3 regions of the Enterobacter sp. N5-15 genome follow, and region 3 is predicted to be linked to each of the others. Evidence: predicted binding sites of a transcription regulator. Region 3 holds the regulator's gene; each other region holds the start of a gene.

Region 1 (2,270 bases), 500 kb from region 3:
AAACGCGCTGATTCAGGCGTTTGAGCGTTTCCGTGAGCAGCGTGGTTTTGCCGGAACCGGGGCTGGAGACCAGGTTGAGCACCAGCTGTTTGCGGGTGGCAAAGCGCGCGCGGTTGCGGGCGGCGATCTGGTTATTTTTGTCCAGCACGTTGATTTCCACCTCCAGCATCTGGCGCTGGCTGATGCCCGGCGCGTGGGTCCCCGCCTCCCCGTGGCCGTAGTGCAGGTCGCCAGCGTCGGAGCGCTGCGGAGCGAAGGTGATACCGGTCAGTGCCGCAGAAGGGCGTGGGGCAGGTGAAAAGGGCGCGGAGCGAAACGCGGAATGGGGGTGATGTTCATCCCCTTCTATATACAGGTTGCCTTCGGCGCAACCGCAGGTGCTACACATACTTTACTCCTTCTCGATTTCGAGGCGTTGGATCTGCATGCCGTCATCCGCCACGATGCGAAGACCGGTGCTCTGACACTGCGGACAGCGCTGAACCTTCGATGACAGCAGGGTGACGTACTGCTGGCACTGCTCGCACCAGCACTCCGCCTGCTGCTCTTCAATATGGAGCTCGCAGCCTTCCGCAAGCGTGCCGCGGCACACCAGCTCAAAGCAGAAATGCAGGGCGCTGGTCTCGACGCAGGAAAACGCCCCGACCTTCAGCCAGACGCCGGTGACGCGCTTCGCGTGGTTTTGCACTGCCTGCTGTTCGATAAGTTCCAGAGCCCGCTGGCAGAGGGTGATTTCGTGCATGACGCCTCCTCAATGAATTGCGCCATTGAATGCAATAACGGTGCCAGCTTGATTTTTGTTAAGGCGTGACGATGTCAACGCTGTCGAAATGACACGTCGACACCGCGGCGTTGACAGCGCTTTTGCAATAAAACCCATTTAAAATCATTAAGATAAAAACTGGCATGGAATCTGCTTAACAGCCGCTATCTCCACTAAACGGATACCTTCTATGACTATTTGGGAAATCAGCGAAAAAGCGGATTACATCGCGCAGCGTCATCAGCAGCTGCAGGACCAGTGGCACCTCTACTGCAACTCTCTGGTTCAGGGCATAACCCTCTCGAAAGCACGTCTTCACCACGCGATGAGCTGCGCGGCGCAGGGCGACATGCGCTTCGTCCTGTTCGGCCATTTCACCATCAACGTTACCCTGGCGGACAACTTCAACAGCCACACCATTGAGTACCACCTCGAGACAAAAGACGGCGAAAAACAGTGTATTGCGAAGGCGCAGCTGATGGCTGACGGCATGGTGGACGGCCACGTCAGCAACCGCGATCGCCAGCAGGTGCTGGAGCACTATCTGGAAAAAATCGCGCCGGTCTATAACGGCCTGTACGCCGCCGTTGAGCACGATCTTCCGGTCAACCTGAAGCAGCTGATGGACGGAAATGCCTCAGCGAACGTGGCCTGACCCTTGCGTGTCGAGAAGTGTCGACAAGACAGTTTTTCGTCAAAAATGACTATCACCAGAGGATAACCCGGTGAACCGTTTTGTAATTGCTGACTCGACGGTCTGTATTGGCTGTCGAACCTGTGAGGCGGCGTGTTCGGAAACGCATCGCCTGCATGGGCTGCAGTCCATGCCGCGCCTGCACGTCATGCGTAATGAAAAAGAGTCTGCCCCGCAGCTCTGCCATCACTGTGAAGACGCCCCCTGCGCGGGCGTCTGCCCCGTGAATGCCATCACCCGCGTTGATGGCGCTGTCCAGCTGAACGAAAGCCTGTGCGTAAGCTGCAAGCTGTGCGGCATTGCCTGCCCGTTCGGCGCGATTGAATTTTCCGGCAGCCGTCCGCTGCACATTCCGGCGAACGCCAACTCGCCAAAAGCCCCGCCCGCGCCACCGGCTCCGGCACGCGTAAGCACGCTGCTGGACTGGGTGCCCGGCATCCGTGCCGTTGCGGTGAAATGCGACCTGTGCAGCTTCGATGAGCAGGGCCCGGCCTGCGTGCGCACCTGCCCGACTAAGGCATTGATTCTGGTTAACATTCGCGACATTGCCCGTACCAGCAAGCGTAAACGCGAGCTGACCATCAACAGTGATTTTGGCGACCTATCTCTGCTACAGGCGCTTAACGAGGGGGCGAAATGAACGCGGCGATGATGATTACCAGCGCGGTAGCCTGTTTTACTGCCGCCGCTGTTCTGGCGCTGATCTTCTCATTCCATAAAATCCTCAGCGGCGCGATAGCCGGGATCGGCGGGGCGGTCGCTAGCCTGATGACGCTGGCAGCAGGCGGCGTTGTCCTGCTCGGCGGCCAGTCC
Region 2 (2,270 bases), 520 kb from region 3:
GCTCAGGATCGTAAATCCACTGGCAGACGCTGCACTGCATGCGCGGGCCGAGATCGGCGGCTGCCGCGGCGGCACAGGCGCAGGCTTCCTGCTGTTCGGATGGTTGTGCCGCTTGCGGAAGGGGGGCGAGCGCCCACTGACGGGCAATGTCGCGACCGTGCTGGCGGCAGATCTCCAGGGCGTCGATATCCGGACGCCATTTCGCCTTCAGGCTCAGGGACATCTCAAAGCCTGCATCCTGCAGGCGGGTGGAGAGACGGTCTACCGCGCCGCCGCTCCAGCCGTGGGAGCCAAAGGCGCTGGCGCGCTTGTTGCGAAAACGCAGGCCGGTCATCTCTTCTACCAGACCGGCAATTTTCGGCATCATCACGTTGTTCATGGTGGAGGTGCCCACCAGCACGCCCTTAGAGCGGAACACGTTGGTCAGTACCTCGTTCTTATCGCTGCGCGCCACGTTGAAGATTTTCACCGCCACGTTCGGGTCAACTTCGTTGATGCCCTGGGCAATGGCGTCCGCCATCATGCGGGTGTTGTTGGACATGGTGTCGTAGAAAATGGTGATGCGGTCTTCCTGATAGTCCGCCGCCCACTTCAGGTACAGCTCGACGATCTGGGTGGGATTTTCACGCCATACCACGCCGTGGGAGGTGGCAATCATGTCCACCGGCAGGTTGAAGCCGAGGATCTCGGTGATTTTTGGCGTCACCAGGCGGCTGAACGGGGTCAGGATGTTGGCATAGTAGCGCTGGCACTGCTCGAAGAGTTCGGTCTGGTCCACTTCGTCGTTGAACAGGCGCTCGTCGCAGTAGTGCTGGCCGAAGGCGTCGTTGCTGAACAGCACCGCGTCGCCGGTCATGTAGGTCATCATGCTGTCCGGCCAGTGCAGCATCGGGGTTTCCACAAAGATCAGCTGCTTGCCGTTGCCGATATCCAGCGCGTCGCCGGTTTTCACGGTGTGGAAGTTCCACTCCGGATGGTGGTGATGGCCGTTGATCGAGTCGATGGCGTTGGTGGTGCAGTAGATAGGCGTGTTCGGAATGTAAGACATCAGCTCGGTCAGCGCACCGGCGTGATCTTCTTCCGCGTGGTTGATGATGATGTAGTCGATGGCGTCCAGGTCGATTTCACCGCGCAGGTTCTGCACGAACTCGCGGCTGAACTTGTGATCGACCGTATCGATCAGCACGTTTTTTCCTTCGCGGATGAGATAGCTGTTGTAGCTGCTGCCGCGCAGCGTTTTGTATTCCGTCCCGTGGAAATCGCGCACTTCCCAGTCACGTTGACCGACCCAATGAATGTTATTTTTAACCAGAATAGACATAGCAACCTCTACGTAATACAGCATTTTCAAATAAGATGATTTGCTTATATCAAGTTGCGTGCCAACTTTTAATTTGTTGATTTTAATCAATTAATATTTTTATGATCCGTAATGGGTAGTCATTTTGACTATCAAAAAAAGTGTCAATATGACAACATGCATTGTCAAAATGACAGCGAGGTCACTATGAGCTTTTCCGTAGACGTGCTGGCGAAGATCGCCATTGAGCTGCAGACCGGTATCGGCCATCAGGACCGCTTTCAGCGGCTGATCTCCACGCTGCGCCACGTGCTTGAGTGCGATGCGTCCGCGCTGCTGCGCTACGAGGGGCGGCAGTTTATTCCGCTGGCTATCGACGGGCTGGCGAAGGACGTGCTCGGGCGGCGTTTTACCCTTGAGGGCCACCCGCGTCTGGAAACCATCGCCCGCGCGGGTGACGTGGTGCGTTTCCCGGCGGACAGCGACTTGCCCGACCCGTACGACGGGCTGATTCCCGGACAGGAGAGCCTGAAGGTGCACGCCTGTATCGGCCTGCCGCTGTTTGCCGGACAAAACCTGATTGGCGCACTGACCCTCGACGGCCTGTCGCCGGACCAGTTCGACACCTTTAGCGACGAAGAGCTGCGCCTGATTGCCGCCCTGGCCGCCGGGGCGCTGAACAATGCCCTGCTGATTGAACAGCTGGAGAGCCAGAACATTCTTCCCGGCAGCCCGGCGGCGTTTGAGCAGGTAACGCACACGGAGATGATCGGCCTTTCTCCGGGTATGGCGCAGCTCAAAAAAGAGATTGAGATTGTTGCCGCCTCAGATTTAAACGTGCTGATCTTCGGGGAAACTGGCACCGGTAAGGAGCTGGTTGCGAAGTCCATTCACGAAGCCTCGCCGCGCGCGGTGAACCCGCTGGTGTACCTCAACTGCGCCGCGCTGCCGGAAAGCGTGGCGGAAAGCG
Region 3 (2,270 bases):
GAGCTGATGGAAGAGTTCCACATTGAGCACCTGCGTGACAGCCTCGGTCAGGCACTCTCCGGGGGTGAACGCCGCCGCGTTGAGATTGCGCGTGCGCTGGCCGCAAACCCAAAATTTATCCTTCTGGATGAACCGTTTGCGGGCGTTGACCCGATCTCGGTTATCGACATTAAACGTATCATTGAACACCTGCGTGACAGCGGGCTTGGCGTACTGATCACCGACCACAACGTTCGTGAAACGCTGGCCGTGTGTGAACGCGCGTATATTGTGAGCCAGGGCAATCTGATCGCCCACGGTACGCCGCAGCAGATCCTCGAAGACGATCATGTTAAGCGCGTCTATCTTGGGGAAGACTTCAGACTCTGATAGGGTAGAGGTAACGTAACGCCGAACCGGAGAAAAATGCTCTGAACATGAAGCAAGGTTTGCAATTAAGGCTCAGCCAACAACTGGCGATGACGCCGCAGCTACAGCAGGCAATTCGCCTGTTGCAACTGTCCACGTTAGAACTTCAGCAGGAGCTCCAGCAGGCGCTAGACAGCAACCCCCTGCTGGAACAAACCGATCTTCATGACGAGGTAGATACCCAGCAATCGCAGGATACGGAAGCGCTCGACACCGCGGACGCACTCGAACAAAAAGAGATGCCCGACGAGCTACCGCTGGATGCCAGCTGGGATGAAATCTACACCGCCGGAACCCCTTCCGGTACGCGTGCAGACTACCAGGACGATGAGCTACCGGTCTATCAGGGAGAAACCACCCAGTCGCTGCAGGATTACCTGATGTGGCAGGTGGAACTCACCCCCTTCTCCGATACCGACCGCGCGATTGCCACCTCAATTGTCGATGCCGTTGACGACACCGGCTATTTGACCGTCACGCTGGACGATATCCTGGAAAGCATGGGCGACGAAGAGATTGAGCTTGAGGAGATCGAAGCCGTACTGAAGCGCATCCAGCGTTTCGATCCGGTAGGCGTGGCCGCAAAAGATCTGCGCGACTGCCTGCTGATCCAGCTTTCTCAGTTCAGCAAAGAGACGCCATGGATCGACGAGGCGCGCTTAATCATCAGCGATCATCTGGATCTGTTGGCCAACCACGATTTCCGCTCCCTGATGCGCGTCACGCGCCTGAAGGAAGAGGTGCTGAAAGAAGCGGTGAATCTGATCCAGTCGCTCGATCCGCGCCCGGGACAGTCGATCCAGACCAGCGAGCCCGAGTACGTGATCCCGGACGTGCTGGTCAGAAAACACAATGACCGCTGGGTCGTTGAACTGAATTCAGACAGCATCCCTCGCCTGCAAATCAACCAGCAGTATGCCTCCATGTGCACCAGCGCGCGTAACGACTCCGACAATCAATATATTCGTAGCAATCTTCAGGAAGCGCGATGGTTGATCAAAAGTCTGGAGAGCCGAAATGATACGCTGCTACGCGTCAGCCGCTGTATTGTCGAACAGCAGCAGGCATTCTTTGAGCAGGGCGAAGAGTATATGAAACCGATGGTACTGGCGGATATCGCCCAGGCCGTCGAAATGCATGAATCAACCATTTCCCGTGTCACCACGCAGAAGTATCTGCACAGTCCACGCGGTATTTTTGAGCTTAAGTATTTCTTCTCCAGCCATGTGAATACCGAGGGCGGCGGCGAAGCGTCGTCAACGGCCATTCGTGCCCTGGTGAAGAAGTTGATCGCCGCGGAGAACCCCGCGAAGCCACTAAGCGACAGTAAGTTAACCACCATGCTGTCCGATCAGGGTATTATGGTGGCACGTCGTACTGTTGCGAAGTATCGAGAGTCTTTATCCATTCCGCCGTCCAACCAGCGTAAACAGCTGGTCTGACACAACCGATAAGGAAGACACTATGCAGCTCAACATCACTGGACAAAACGTCGAAATTACTGAGGCTTTACGCGACTTTGTGAACGCGAAGTTTGCAAAACTCGAGCAGTATTTCGAAAGGATCAATCAGGTCTATATTGTGTTGAAAGTGGAGAAAGTGACTCATATCTCGGATGCCACCCTGCATGTTAACGGGGGTGAACTGCATGCCAGTGCGGAAGGGCAAGACATGTACGCTGCTATCGACGGCTTGATTGATAAGCTTGCACGACAGCTCAATAAACATAAAGATAAACTGAAACAACACTAATTGTCCGGGCAGTTAACGGGTGCAGGACGGCCTGTTGTGAAACACAACAGGCCATTTGTACAGTTAGCGCTTAGGTGAAATTATGATGAACAACGATTCCGCTCTTCAAC

Evidence for each region. The regulator sigma-54, encoded in region 3, starts transcription at its own class of promoters, with help from an activator protein. The targets are predictions, from matches to a motif close to GTTGGCACANNTTTCGCTNT.
Region 1: a site for sigma-54 is predicted at 852-871, ahead of hycA (formate hydrogenlyase regulator HycA). Genes of this name have one in related genera too.
Region 2: a site for sigma-54 is predicted at 1,368-1,387, ahead of norV (anaerobic nitric oxide reductase flavorubredoxin). Genes of this name have one in related genera too.

What each region holds. Positions count from the first base shown of each region.
Region 1 covers NZ_CM170150.1:3,805,866-3,808,135, reverse strand. The annotation lists gene hypB (hydrogenase nickel incorporation protein HypB) at 1-388, opposite strand, end outside; gene hypA (hydrogenase maturation nickel metallochaperone HypA) at 392-742, opposite strand; gene hycA (formate hydrogenlyase regulator HycA) at 954-1,418, shown strand; gene AC2TE5_RS17965 (4Fe-4S dicluster domain-containing protein) at 1,489-2,097, shown strand; gene hycC (formate hydrogenlyase subunit 3) at 2,094-2,270, shown strand, end outside.
Region 2 covers NZ_CM170150.1:3,785,508-3,787,777, reverse strand. The annotation lists gene norV (anaerobic nitric oxide reductase flavorubredoxin) at 1-1,321, opposite strand, end outside; gene norR (nitric oxide reductase transcriptional regulator NorR) at 1,508-2,270, shown strand, end outside.
Region 3 covers NZ_CM170150.1:4,310,469-4,312,738, forward strand. The annotation lists gene lptB (LPS export ABC transporter ATP-binding protein) at 1-369, shown strand, start outside; gene rpoN (RNA polymerase factor sigma-54) at 417-1,850, shown strand; gene hpf (ribosome hibernation promoting factor) at 1,873-2,160, shown strand; gene ptsN (PTS IIA-like nitrogen regulatory protein PtsN) at 2,243-2,270, shown strand, end outside.